DNA from 4 places in the Kocuria oxytropis genome. Region 1 is predicted to be linked to each of the others. Evidence: riboswitches for the same ligand, from Rfam matches in the RefSeq annotation. Region 1 holds a riboswitch; each other region holds the start of a gene.

Region 1 (3,196 bases):
GGGGAACGACTTGCGGCGGGAACGACTTGCGGCGGGAACGACGGGCGGCGGGAGCGGCGGGCGGCGGGAGCGGCGGGCAGCCGCGGACAGCAGGGGGAGCGGCGGGCGGCTGGGGGCCGGCCGCGAGCGGCGGGCGGTCGCGGGGACCGGCCGGCGGCGGTGCCGGTCAGGACCAGAGCCGGCGGGAGGCGAGCTCGGCGCCCCGGCCGAGCGACTCGAGCTTGGCCCAGGCGATCTGCGGGTGGATCCGCCCGCCCAGCCCGCAGTCGGTCGAGGCGATGACGTTCTCACGCCCCACCAGGCGGGCGAAGCGCTCGATCCGGTCGGCCACCAGCTCGGGGTGCTCCACCACGTTGGTCGCGTGGGAGACGACGCCCGGGACGAGGACCTTGCCCTCGGGCAGCCGGTGGTCCTGCCAGACCCTCCACTCGTGCTCGTGCCGGGCGTTGGCGGCCTCGAAGCTGTAGCCGCCCGCCCGGATGGAGAGCACGAGCTCCACCAGGTGCTCGAAGCCGAGGTCGGTGGTGTGCGGGCCGTGCCAGGAGCCCCAGCACAGGTGGAAGCGGACCTGCTCCTCCGGGATCCCCTCCAGGGCGTAGTTGAGGGCCTCGACGCGCTTGCGGGTGAACGCGAGGTAGTCCTCCACGCCGGGCTCGGGGTTGACCTGGTCCCAGTTCTCCGCGATGGAGGGGTCGTCGATCTGCACGATCAGCCCGGCGTCGGTGATGGCCCTGTACTCCTCGCGCATGACCTCGGCGCACGCGGCGAGCACCTCGTCCTCGTCCGCGTAGTGGGTGTTCTCCAGCCGGGCGCAGGAGCCCGGGGACAGCGCGGCGAGATAGCCCTCGCTCGCGCCCGTGGCCCGCAGGGCGGCCCGGAGGTGGCGGATGTCGGCCTCCACGGCCGCGTGACCCGTGTACTCCAGCTTCCCGGTGATCCTCGGGAACGGCGCCTGCGTGCCCGTGGTGATCCCCGAGGCGGGGTCCGTGTAGGCGTCGTGGAAGGCCTGGCGGTCCCGGCGGTCCCCGAAGCTGGTCAGGACCACGCGGCCGGGGGAGGAGCGCTGCGGCTCCTGCTCCCACAGTCCCACCTCCCCCGGGGTGAGGCCCGAGATCCGGGCGAAGACGTAGTGCCACCACGCGCCGTAGTCGACGTCCGCGGCCATGGCGTGGCCGTACTCGCCGTCGTTGACCACGTCGATCCCGGCCTCGCGCTGCCGGCGGACCACGTCCAGCACGGAGTCGTGGAGCAGGGCCTCGTGCTCGGGCCCCGGGGCGCCGCCCTTCGCCCGGTTGGCCTCGAGCAGCGCCGGGGTGCGCGGGAGGGACCCGGCGTGGGTCGTGCGGATGCGGTCCGTGCTGCGCAGCATGGGGCGTCGGTCCTTTCCATCGGTCCTGGCGGTAGCACCGGAGGGGACGGGGGCCGTCGCCCGGGTTGCTGCGGCGTCGTCGAGCCAGATCTCTCGGCCGCTCTGGATGGTGACCCTGTCATCCAACCGCACGCGTGCGCCCGGCGCCATTCGGGGCCCGGATGACGGACATGACGCCGTGTGACGCCGTCCGGCGCCCGCTCCCGTGCGGCGATGCCCTTCGCGAACATGGCCCGGATCACATACCGTGGCGATGATCCGTGCCCCTCACCCCGCGGGCACGGCGGACCAGAGGAAGGACTCCCATGTCCCAGACGCCCCAGCAGCAGGACCTCGAGGGCCGCACGGCGCTCGTCACGGGCGGCGCGAGCGGCATCGGCCTGGCGGCGGCCAGGGCCCTCGCCGGCTCCGGCGCGCACGTGGTCGTGGCCGACGTCGACGAGGCCGGCGCGCAGCGCGTCGCCGAGGAGCTCGGCGGCCGCGCCTGGTCGGTCGACCTGCTCGACACCGCGGCGCTCGCGGACCTGAGCCTCGAGGTGGACGTGCTGGTCAACAACGCCGGCATCCAGAAGGTCTCCCCCCTGCACGAGTTCGACCCGGCGGACTTCCACCGGATCCTGGTCCTGATGCTGGAGTCCCCGTTCCTGCTGGTCCGCGCCGCGCTGCCGCACATGTACGAGCAGGGGTGGGGGCGGGTCGTCAACGTCTCGTCCGTCCACGGCCTGCGCGCCTCGCCGTACAAGAGCGCCTACGTCTCCGCCAAGCACGGTCTCGAGGGGCTCTCGAAGACCATCGCCCTGGAGGGGGCGGCGCACGGGGTGACGAGCAACTGCGTCAACCCCGGCTACGTCCGCACCCCGCTGGTGGAGAAGCAGGTCGCGGACCAGGCCGCGGTGCACGGGATCCCGGAGTCCGAGGTGGTGGAGCGGATCATGCTCGGCGAGACGCCGGTCAAGAAGCTCGTGGAGCCCGAGGACGTCGGCAGCCTCGTGGCCTGGCTGGCCGGGCCGCACGCGTCCATGGTCACCGGGGCGTCCTACACGATGGACGGCGGCTGGACCGCCCGCTGAGCCCCGCCCCGCCCGGCGGCGGGCCGCCGTGCCTGGCCCGGGCGGCATCCGGGCGGGCCGGCATCCGGGCGGCAATCGGCCCGGTTCCGCCGGTCTCGCCGGTCCCGCCGGTCCGCAGGCCCCGGAATCCCGGGCACTCCCGGCGGCCCGGCCGGACCGGGACGTTCAGCGGTGGCCCAGCTCCCGGGAGAGCCGGTGGGCCTCCGTGAGCAGGGCCCGTCCCAGGGGCTGACGGCGCTCACCGGTGAACCGCGGCTCGATGCCCGTGAGGCTCAGGGCGTAGACCGGGGCCCCCGTGGCGTCGAAGACCGCGGCGGCCATGCCCCAGCTGCCCTCCACGATCAGCCCGGGGTTCACCGCAAAGCCCTCCCGCCGCACGTCCGCGAGCAGCTCGCGGATCCGCTCGGGCGTGTGCAGCGGCCCCCACCCGGCGCGTGCCCCGGCGGTGGCCGCGAGGACCCGCTCCACCTCCGGGTCCGGGAGGTGGGCCAGGATCGCGAGCCCCGCCGAGGCGACGCCCAGGGGCAGCCGCAGGCCCTCGTAGAGGACGTGCGAGCGGATGGGGAACGCGCCCTCGACCCGGGCGAGGCAGACCGTCTCCAGCCCGCGGCGGGCCGAGAGGAACGCGCTCTCGCCGGTGGCCTCCGCGAGCCGGCGCAGCGAGGGCCCGGCCAGTTCCCGGATCGGGTAGCGGTGGGCCGCCACGGCGCCCAGCACGTACAGCTCCGGACCCAGCTGCCAGGTCCCCGTCCCCGCG
Region 2 (3,196 bases), on a different contig from region 1:
ACCTGGGCCTGGGCACCCTGCTGTTCCTGCTCATGGGGCTGGGGACCCTGGGCCTCTACGCGGCGGGACGGGCCCTGGGTGTGACCGCTCAGGTCACCACGTCCGGGCTCGCCGAGCACTGGTGGACGGTGCCCGTGCTGCTGCTCTCGGCCGTGCGCCACGCCCTGGTCGAGGAGGTCGTGGTGGTCGCGTTCCTCACCGACCGACTGACCCGCATCGGGTGGAGCTGGCCCGTGGTGCTGGTGGTCACGGCACTGTTCCGCGGCAGCTACCACCTCTACCAGGGCATCGGGCCGTTCCTCGGCAACGTGGTGATGGGACTGGTCTTCGCCGAGCTCTACCGGCGCACCGGCCGGATCATGCCCCTCGTCGTCGCGCACTTCCTGCTGGACGCCGTGGGCTTCCTGGGCGCCGCCCGGCTGCTGGGCTGAGCCCCGGCCCCGCGGGGCGGGCACCGCCGGCCCGGTTGCGGACCGGGCCGGCGCGCGTCCGGGCTCAGACGGTGGCCGGGCTCAGATGGTGACCGGGCCGTCCGGGGTGCTGAAGGTGACGGAGAGCACCCCCGGGGTGCCCTCCGGATAGCGCCAGTCGACCTCCAGGTCCTCGAGCGCGGTCTCGACCGGGGCGCCCAGCCACTCGGCGACCCGCTCCGGGGCCCCGGCGATGCACATCCCCGCGAGCGCCACGTCCGTGATCCGCGCCTGGGACGGGTGCATCTCGGGGCCGGACTCGAAGTGCACCATGAACGGCAGCTGCGGGTCGGCGATCAGGCCCTTGACGCCGATCTGGCGCCACTCGAGGCACCGGCCGTCCGGGAACACCCGCTGGCCGGGCACCGACCGGCGGCCCAGGCGCTGCTCGAAGGGGGCGAGGTCCTCGACCTCCACGACCCACCCCAGCCAGCCGCCGCCGGCCTCGGAGCGGGCGCGCACTGCCTGGCCGAAGGGCGCCTTCTCCGCCGCCGGGTGCTGGAGGACCTCGACGACCTCCACGTACTGGTGGTTCATGAGCGGCAGGATCATGTTGCGGGTGCCGAAACGGGGGTGCACCCCACCCTTGACCGGCTCGATCCCGAGCTGGTCCGCGATGCGCTCGGTGGTGGCCGCCAGGCCCTCCGGGCGGCAGGCGTAGGACACGTGGTCGACTCTCATGGGCACATCGTGGCACCGTGTGAGTTTCGTCTCCAAATCGGTCCGCGGCACGCCCGGCGCGGTGCGTCCGGGGCGCGCCGCCGGGCGTGATCGCCGGACCCGGCTTGACGCCGTGTCGCCGGAATCCGGAGAATGCTGTCCAGGTCATGAGTGCCAGCGTCCAAGCCCCAGCTAGCTGGCCGGCAACCCTCCACCGCGGTGGGGTGCCCTGGGTGAGGACCAGGCTCCTCGCGCCCGGCGAGCGAGCAAGCGCGGGTCCCCGGCGCCCGGCCCTCCCGGCCGCACGCCCCGGACGGGACCCCTGACACCGCAAGGAGTCCCACGGCATGTCCGAGACCACCGCTTCCGGCACCGATTCCTCCGCCGCCGACCTCGCGGTCGCCGACGTCCCCGCGACCGGCCGTCCCACCCCCGGCGACCCGGCGGGCTGGGCGTTCGAGACCCGGCAGATCCACGCCGGGCAGAGCCCCGACCCCGTCACCGGCTCCCGCGCGCTGCCGATCCACCAGACCACGTCCTTCGTCTTCCCGGACGCCCGGGCCGCGGCCGACCGCTTCGCCCTCGCCGAGCTCGGCCCCATCTACACGCGGATCGGCAACCCCACCACGGAGGTCGTGGAGAACCGGATCGCCGCCCTGGAGGGCGGCGTGGGCGCCCTCATGCTCAGCGCAGGACAGTCGGCGACGACGTTCGCGGTGCTCAACGTCGCCGGCGCGGGCGACCACATCGTGGCCAGCCCCAGCCTCTACGGCGGGACCTACAACCTCTTCAAGTACACGCTGCCCAAGCTCGGCGTCGAGACCACGTTCGTGACCGACCCGGACGACCCCGAGGCCTGGCGGCAAGCGGTGCGCCCGAACACGAAGGCCTTCTTCGCGGAGACCATCCCCAACCCGCGCAACGACGTCCTCGACATCGAGACGGTCTCCGGGATCGCCCACGAGCACGAGGTCCCGCTCATCGTGGACAACACCGTGGCGACCCCCTACCTGGTCCAGCCCTTCCGCTGGGGCGCCGACGTGGTGGTGCACTCGGCCACCAAGTTCCTCGGCGGGCACGGCACGGCCATCGGCGGCGTGATCGTGGACTCCGGGGCCTTCGACTTCGGCCGCTACCCGGAGCGCTTCCCCGGCTTCAACCAGCCGGACGAGTCCTACGGCGGGCTCGTCTACGCCCAGGCCCTGGGCGCGGAGGGACCCTTCGGCGTCAACCTCTCCTACATCCTCAAGGCCCGGGTGCAGCTGCTGCGCGACCTCGGCTCGGCGATCTCGCCGTTCAACGCGTTCCTCATCGAGCAGGGCATCGAGACCCTGTCCCTGCGGATGGAGCGGCACGTGGCCAACGCCGGGACGGTGGCCCGCTGGCTCGAGGACCGCGAGGACGTGCGCTCGGTGTCCTGGGCGGGGCTGGAGTCCTCCCCGTGGCACGAGCGGGCACGCAAGTACGCCCCCCGCGGCGCCGGATCGGTCCTGGGCTTCGTCCTCGACGGCGGCCGGGAGGCCGGCGCCGCCTTCGTGGACGCCCTCACCCTGCACTCGAACGTCGCGAACATCGGCGACGTCCGCTCGCTGGTGATCCACCCGGCCTCCACCACGCACAGCCAGCTCCTGCCCGAGGAGCAGCTGGCCGCCGGCGTGGAGCCCGGCTTCGTGCGCCTGTCCGTGGGCCTGGAGAACATCGACGACATCCTGGCGGACCTCGAGCAGGGCTTCGCCGCGGCCGCGGCCGCGTCCGGGGGACAGGAGTGACCGTGACCGTGGTGGGGGGCACCGGCACCGGGACCGGTGTCCGCGAGGACGGCGTGCTGAGGACGGCCCGCATCGGCGAGCTGGAGCTCGAGTCGGGCTTCCGGCTGCCGGACGTGCGGATCGCCTACGAGACCTGGGGCGCCCTCGCCCCGGACGGCTCCAACGCGGTGCTGGTCGAGCACGCCCTCACCGGGGACACCCACGTGGCCGCCGGCCGGGCCCGCCCCGGGGCCCCCGAGGAGCAGCGGCGCGCGGCCGAGAGCGGCGGCTGGTGGGAGGGCCTGGTCGGGCCCGGCG
Region 3 (3,196 bases), on a different contig from region 1:
TCGTCGTGGCGCCGTCCTACGACCCCGCGCCCCTCGGGCGCCTCACGGAGGACGTGGTCGAGGACCTGGACGGGGTGCCGGTGCACCGGCTGCCCGCCGTTCCCCTCACCGGCTATCCGGCCGTGCGCGTGGCCGGGGGGACCGTGGCCCGGGTGCGACGGCAGCTGGAGCGCTTCCGCCCCGACGTGGTCCACGTGGCCTCCCCGTTCGTGCTGGGGCGCCGGGCCATCGTGGCGGCCCAGCAGCTCGGTGTGCCGTGCGTGGCGGTCTACCAGACCGACGTGCCCGGCTACGCCGCCACCTACGGCGCACCCTTCCTCGAGCAGCTCCTGTGGGGGCACGTGCGCGCCATGCACAACCTCGCGACGCTCACGCTCGCGCCCTCGACCTCGGCCGTCCGGCAGCTCACCGAGCACGGCGTGCGGGACGTGCACCTGTGGCGGCGCGGGGTGGACACCGTCCGGTTCTCCCCGCGGCACCGGGACGAGCGGTGGCGGCAGGAGGTCGCCGGCGGCCGCAGGATCGTCGGCTACGTGGGCCGGATCGCCCCGGAGAAGCAGGTCGAGGACCTCGCCGCGGTCGCGGACCTGCCCGGCACGCAGCTCGTGGTGGTGGGCTCCGGCCCGGAGGAGGACGCCCTGCGCCGCCGGCTCCCGCAGGCCCACTTCACGGGGCGGCGCAGCGGCGCCGATCTCGCCCGGATCATGGCCTCCCTGGACGTGTTCGTCCACCCCGGCGAGTTCGAGACCTTCTGCCAGACGATCCAGGAGGCCATGGCCTCGGGCGTGCCGGTGGTCGCGACCGGCCGGGGCGGACCCCTGGACCTCGTGGACCGGTCCCGCACGGGCTGGCTCTATCCCCCGGGCGATCTCGGGGCGCTGCGGGGGCACGTGGCCGACCTGCTGGGCGACGAGGCGAAGCGGGCCGCGTTCGGCGCGGCCGCGCACGCGGCGGTCCAGGGCCGGACGTGGGACGTGCTGGTGGGACAGCTGCTGGAGCACTACGAGCGGGCGGTGGAGCTGCCGGTCCGGGGACGCGGCCCGCGCGGCCGCCGGGCCGCCTGAGGGCTACCGCCGGCCGGGGGACGCGTCCAGCACGGGCGCGCCGGTGCCCGCGTACCGCTCCGGCTCCACGGTCAGCACGGTCAGTCCGTGCACCACGGCCGTGGCCGCGGTGAGACCGGCGAGCGGGTCGGCCGTGCCCGCCGCGGTCAGCCCCGCCCAGGCCCGGGCCACGGCGGCGTCCACCGGCAGCACCCGTCCGGGGAAGCGCAGCTCGAGCTGCTCCGCCCACTGCGTCTCGTCGGGCCGTTCCGCGAGCAGCTCGCCGAGCACCGTGGCCGGCAGGAACAGCCGCCGGTGGCCCTGCCGGCGCAGCACCCCGGCCAGTCCGGGGCAGCGTTCCGGCGTGCGCACGCCGAGCAGCACGGAGCGGTCCAGGAGCAGGTCCACGACGGGGCCCTCAGGCCGCGGCGGCGAGCTCCCCGCGGGCCGGAGCCAGCAGGAAGTCCACGAACTCGGTGCGGGTCTGCACCACCCGGGCGTAGTCCTCGATGCTCATGGCGGAGGCGCTGATGGCGGGGACGCCGCCGGCCGGAGCCCTCCCGGCGGGGTCGCCGGCGCCCGGGACGCCGCGGACCGGGCCGGCGGGGGCGGGGTCCCCCGTGGCCGGGACGGAGCGGGGGTGCGCGCCCGGCCGGGCGGTGCTGACAGGGGTGCGGGAGTCGGACATGACCGTGATCCTTCGTGCGCTCTTGCTCGCACCGGTCACCGCCGCGGCGGTGGTGCGAGCCGCTTCGTCATCCGAACCACCCGTGAACATGGGGTTGGTGCCCGGTCAAGTCGGAGCTTGCCGACCGGGTCTCTTGAAGCTGGTGCCATTCAACCACATCGGCGGTGCCGCGGGGCGCACCGGACCGCACGGCGGGCCGGCGTCCCGGGTCCCGCCCGCCGTGCGGCGGTCTTCCCCGGGGCGTCACCGCCACGACACCTCGGCGACACATCCCTGCGCTGGAATGGTCCCGGAACACCGGCGACGGACCCGAGGACGGACCCAGCATGACGATTTCGTGACACAACTCACGGTCCGCTTTCCCCGGTGTCGGAGCCGCGGGGTAGCCTGGATCTGCTTCTCGAGATGCGGCGTCCGCGTGCTCGGCCGGGAATCGATGATCCCCGGCGGGCTCGCGGAGAGGCTCCGACCCGCTGCGCGCCAACCCGATGTTCCCGGGTGGATCGGATGACGAAGCGGCGGGCAACGCCATCGGATGCCTGCAAGAACGTCAGGAGAAAACATGACCATGTCCGAAGAAAGAACAGCCATCACCACCGACCAGCGCGAGGAGTGGATCGACGTGACCGTCACCGCCCTCCCCGATCTGCACCTCGTCCGTCTCACGTCGACCGACGGGGACGTGCAGGAGTACCTGAGCCCGGAGGCCGACGATCTCGCCGCCGCGGCGGAGCACACCGAGGGAACCGCGCAATGGTGCGCCAAGTACCGCCAGCTCCTCGTCCCGGGAGCCCTCGCGGCGACCGGACGGCACCCGTTCTTCAAGCTCCACCCCTCGACCCTCCCGCTGTCGGCGTAGCCGGCGGGCAGGACACGAGGAAGGCCGCAGCCCGTCGGGCTGCGGCCTTCCTCGTGCGCGGCCTCCGGGTCCGGCTCCGGCGCCGCCCTCCACCCGGAGGCACGACGGCAGGAACGTCCACGGTCGACTGCGCCGGGTCGTCCGCGCCAGGCCGGGCCGTCCGGGCCGGGCCGTCCGTGCCGAGCGCAACGGGCCGGGGACGACGGGCCGGGGACGACGGCAGGGACGACAGAACCGCCGCCGGGCAGAGCCCGGCGGCGGTTCTCGAGGATCGGCGGGCCGAGGCCCGCGACGGATCCCTAGGAGATGACGTTGATGTTCGCGGCCTGGGGGCCCTTGGGGCCGTCCTGGGTCTCGAACTCGACGCGGTCGTTCTCGTTCAGCGAGCGGAAGCCGTTCGAGTTGATCGCGGAGAAGTGGGCGAAGACGTCCTTGGAGCCGTCCTCGGGGGTGATGAAGCCGAAGCCCTTGTCAGCGTTGAACCACTTGACGATACCGGTAGTCATGGGAGACCTGATCCTTCATGAGATGAACGTTTCCCGACGTTCGAGAAACACGACAGTTGCGATGCATGGAAAACGTCTTCTCAGAAAAACTGCTGCACCC
Region 4 (3,196 bases), on a different contig from region 1:
GGTGCCGGCGTTCGCGCTGGACTCGGTGGCCTGGGCGACGGCTTCCCCGCCTCTTTGCACTGCGTTGGCGGCCGCCATGCCCGCAGCAGCCACAGGAGCAGCTGCTGCACCCGCCGCCGCCGCCGCACCAGCGGAGCCCGCCGTGCCTGCAGCACTGGCCCCAGCGGTGCCGTTGGCCCCACCGGCAGGCGAGGACAGACCCGCAGGCGCGGAACCCGAACTGCCCTTCGAGGGCGGCGCGGAGGAGGAGTCAGAGCCGAAGCCGCGTCCCGAGCGCGCCAGGTGGGAGGCTCCCTGCGGGATTGCCGCGCCCATCGCCGCGATGCCCAGCGCCCCGCCGCTGCTACCGCCGGAGGAGGACATCGAGCCCAGGACGGGGCTGAGGAACCCGATGAGCACGGGCAGGGCGAACACGGAGGCGACGATCATCATCAGCCCGGCGGCGAACTGGATCAGCCCGCTGCCGGAGTCCTCCCACACCCCGGTGGTGGACATCTTGATCGCCAACCCGTAGATCAGGGCCGCGGCGGGCTTGTAGAAGGCGAAGGCCAGGGTCCAGGCGATGACCTTCTGGAAGAAGTTCTTCCCCGTCTCGGTGTTCAGGAAGGCGGCGGAGAGGGGCAGGATCCCGGCCATCAGGAACAGCATCCCGGTGCGCAGCACCATCAGCATCAACTGGATGAGGTTCACGATGATGGCCACGACCCCGCCGACGATGATCAGGATGACGTTGCCGCCCAACCACACCGGATCGGCTGCACCGGCGCTGGTGGCGTTGTCGAGGTCCAACAGCTTGAGCACGTCGGTCTGGAAGTCCTCACCGATGGCGGAGTCGATGATCTGTACGGCTAGGGCGTCGGTGCCGGCCACCAGGACGTTGAGGATCGTCACCCCCGAGGCCGTGACCACGGCCAGGGTGAGCAGATTCTTCAGCAGGTCGCGGGCCGGTTCGGCGCGCTGGGTCCAGGCCATCTCTCCGTGCACGGCTCCTGGGGTCCGGTTGACGCCGTTCACCATGCCGTTGATGACGCCACCCCCAGGCGGGAGTCATCTTCTCGGCGCACAGCGCCCTCAACGACGCCCTGGTCTTCCGCCGGGACATCACTGAGCCCACGTGAGGCTCGGTGGTCGGCCGTCACAACTTGTCACAAACCCGGCCCGACGTCGGCCGAGCGCGACCGCCCGGCCCGAATATGTCCCGACGTGTGTCTTTGTGACAGCCGACCCCACCGTCCGTTGGACTAGAGAGCCGTCCATCGAGTGGGATGAGCGCACCACACCATCCAGAGCGGCCGAGAGATCTGGCTCGACGACGCCGCAGCAACCAGTCAGCCGACCCTGGGACATCGGGACCGGCGGGCACGGTGCTACCGCCAGGACCGATGGAGAATCGAATGAATCACCATGCCACCCAACAGGTCCACGCCGGCTACGAGCCCGAGGCCCCCTACTGGCCGGTGGCCGTACCCATCCACCAGACGGCGGCCTACCGCTTCCCCGATCACGCCACGGCCGCCTCGATGTTCCGGTTGGAGACCCCCGGGTTCACCTACAGCCGCACGGGCAACCCCACGGTCGCTGTGTTCGAGAACCGACTGGCGGCCCTGGAGGGCGGGATCGGGGCCATCGGCACCGCCACGGGACAAGCCGCCGTCGCGCTGTCCCTGCTGACTCTGCTTCACGGCGGCAAGCACTTGGTCGCCTCCAGCCAGCTTTACGGCGGGACGGTGGACCTGCTGACGGACACCTTCGCCGGCTTCGGCATCGAGGTCACTTTCGCCGACCCGGCCGACCCGCAGGCCTGGGGCGCGGCGATCCGGCCGGACACCCGCGCGTTCTTCCTGGAGTCCATCACCAACCCGCTGGCCACCCTGCCGGACCTTCCGGCGCTGGCGGACATCGCCCACGCTTCCGGGGTCCCGGTCGTGGTGGACAGCACCTTGGCGACGCCGGTCCTGTACCGGCCACTGGAACATGGTGCCGACGTGGTGGTGCACTCCGCCACGAAGTTCATCGGCGGGCACGGGGCCGTCCTCGGCGGGGCGATCGTGGACGGCGGCACCTTCGACTACGGCGCAGCCCCGGAGCGGTGGCCCCAACTGACCCGGCCCAAGGTCCGCTACGGCGGCCAGGCACTCATCGACCGGCACGGCCGCGGCGCCTACCTGGCGCTGGCGCGCAGCAAGTTCCTGCACGACCTCGGCCCCTCCCTCGCCCCGGCCAGCGCCGCCCAGTTCATCCAGGGCCTGGAGACCCTCGCCGTGCGCATCACCCGGCAGGAGCAGACCGCGCGAACGGTCGCCGAGCACCTGGCCCGGCACCCCACCGTCGGGCGCGTCCACCACCCGGCGATCCCCGGACACCCCAGCGCCGCCCTCGCCGAGAGGTACTTCCCGCACGGCACCGGCTCGGTGTTCTCCTTCGACCTGGCCGCCGGCCCCGAGGCCATCGGCCCGGTCATCGACGCTCTGGAGCTGTTCCAACTCGTGGCCAACATCGGGGATGTGCGCTCCCTGGTCAGTCACCCGGCGACCATGACGCACTGCCGGCTCACCCCCAACCAACGCCGGGCCGCGGGCATCACTGAGACCACGATCCGGCTGTCCATCGGACTGGAGTGTCCCGAGGACCTGATCGTCGACCTCGACCGGGCGCTGGCCACCGTACCGGCCTCGGCCCTGACCGGGGAGACGCGCTGAGATGACCCTCCTGAACGACACAGCACCGACGGACACTGCGCCGACGGCCCGTCGGGGCTTCCACACGACAGCGGTGCACGCCGGCCAGGCACCCGACCCGCTGACCGGGGCGGTCGTGCCGCCGGTCTACCAGACCAGCACCCTCGTGCAGGACGCATCAATGTGCTGCGCGGCGGCCACGAGTACAGCCGGGGGTCCAACCCGACCCGGACCGGTCAGCGCCGCCTCACCGCCGCGGCCCGCGCGGCCCGGGGAACCGGCAAACCGGAGGCCCGGATCGACGTCGTCCGGGCAGCGCCGGGGGTGCCCGGAGCATGACTGAGGCGACCTTCGGGAGGGCAGTGCACGAGCAGCAGGGAAGGACGTTGGAGATGAGTACGGACCTGGGAGGCAGGCCCCCAGCCCACAGTGAGGAATCGATGCATCAGACCACCAGGACGAACGACTTCACGTTCAGTATCAGCACGACCCGCTTCGATGAGGACTACTGCCCGTCG

The links. Region 1 has a riboswitch for S-adenosylmethionine ahead of QYM41_RS01290 (cobalamin-independent methionine synthase II family protein). Riboswitches for the same ligand answer to the same signal wherever they lie in the genome.
Region 2: it holds a riboswitch for S-adenosylmethionine, as region 1 does, so the genes downstream of both, QYM41_RS08280 (bifunctional o-acetylhomoserine/o-acetylserine sulfhydrylase) here and QYM41_RS01290 (cobalamin-independent methionine synthase II family protein) in region 1, are expected to answer to the same signal.
Region 3: it holds a riboswitch for S-adenosylmethionine, as region 1 does, so the genes downstream of both, QYM41_RS04450 (hypothetical protein) here and QYM41_RS01290 (cobalamin-independent methionine synthase II family protein) in region 1, are expected to answer to the same signal.
Region 4: it holds a riboswitch for S-adenosylmethionine, as region 1 does, so the genes downstream of both, QYM41_RS14635 (O-acetylhomoserine aminocarboxypropyltransferase/cysteine synthase family protein) here and QYM41_RS01290 (cobalamin-independent methionine synthase II family protein) in region 1, are expected to answer to the same signal.

The regions. Positions count from the first base shown of each region.
Region 1 is NZ_JAVFXA010000001.1:276,069-279,264, reverse strand. Features, by position in the region: gene QYM41_RS01290 (cobalamin-independent methionine synthase II family protein) at 167-1,369, opposite strand; SAM riboswitch class I at 1,383-1,482, opposite strand; gene QYM41_RS01285 (3-hydroxybutyrate dehydrogenase) at 1,675-2,439, shown strand; gene QYM41_RS01280 (IclR family transcriptional regulator) at 2,605-3,196, opposite strand, start outside.
Region 2 is NZ_JAVFXA010000006.1:120,805-124,000, reverse strand. Features, by position in the region: gene QYM41_RS08290 (CPBP family intramembrane glutamic endopeptidase) at 1-431, shown strand, start outside; gene QYM41_RS08285 (VOC family protein) at 513-1,151, opposite strand; SAM riboswitch class IV at 1,294-1,409, shown strand; gene QYM41_RS08280 (bifunctional o-acetylhomoserine/o-acetylserine sulfhydrylase) at 1,478-2,899, shown strand; gene metX (homoserine O-acetyltransferase MetX) at 2,896-3,196, shown strand, end outside.
Region 3 is NZ_JAVFXA010000003.1:108,766-111,961, reverse strand. Features, by position in the region: gene QYM41_RS04460 (glycosyltransferase family 4 protein) at 1-1,064, shown strand, start outside; gene QYM41_RS04455 (PIN domain-containing protein) at 1,068-1,451, opposite strand; gene QYM41_RS04450 (hypothetical protein) at 1,462-1,731, opposite strand; SAM riboswitch class IV at 1,745-1,870, opposite strand; gene QYM41_RS04445 (hypothetical protein) at 2,294-2,590, shown strand; gene cspE (transcription antiterminator/RNA stability regulator CspE) at 2,890-3,096, opposite strand.
Region 4 is NZ_JAVFXA010000016.1:237-3,432, forward strand. Features, by position in the region: gene QYM41_RS14630 (TrbL/VirB6 family protein) at 1-984, opposite strand, end outside; SAM riboswitch class I at 1,277-1,389, shown strand; gene QYM41_RS14635 (O-acetylhomoserine aminocarboxypropyltransferase/cysteine synthase family protein) at 1,395-2,699, shown strand; partial or broken gene QYM41_RS14640 (PLP-dependent transferase) at 2,701-2,936, shown strand; gene QYM41_RS14645 (DUF1852 domain-containing protein) at 3,119-3,196, shown strand, end outside.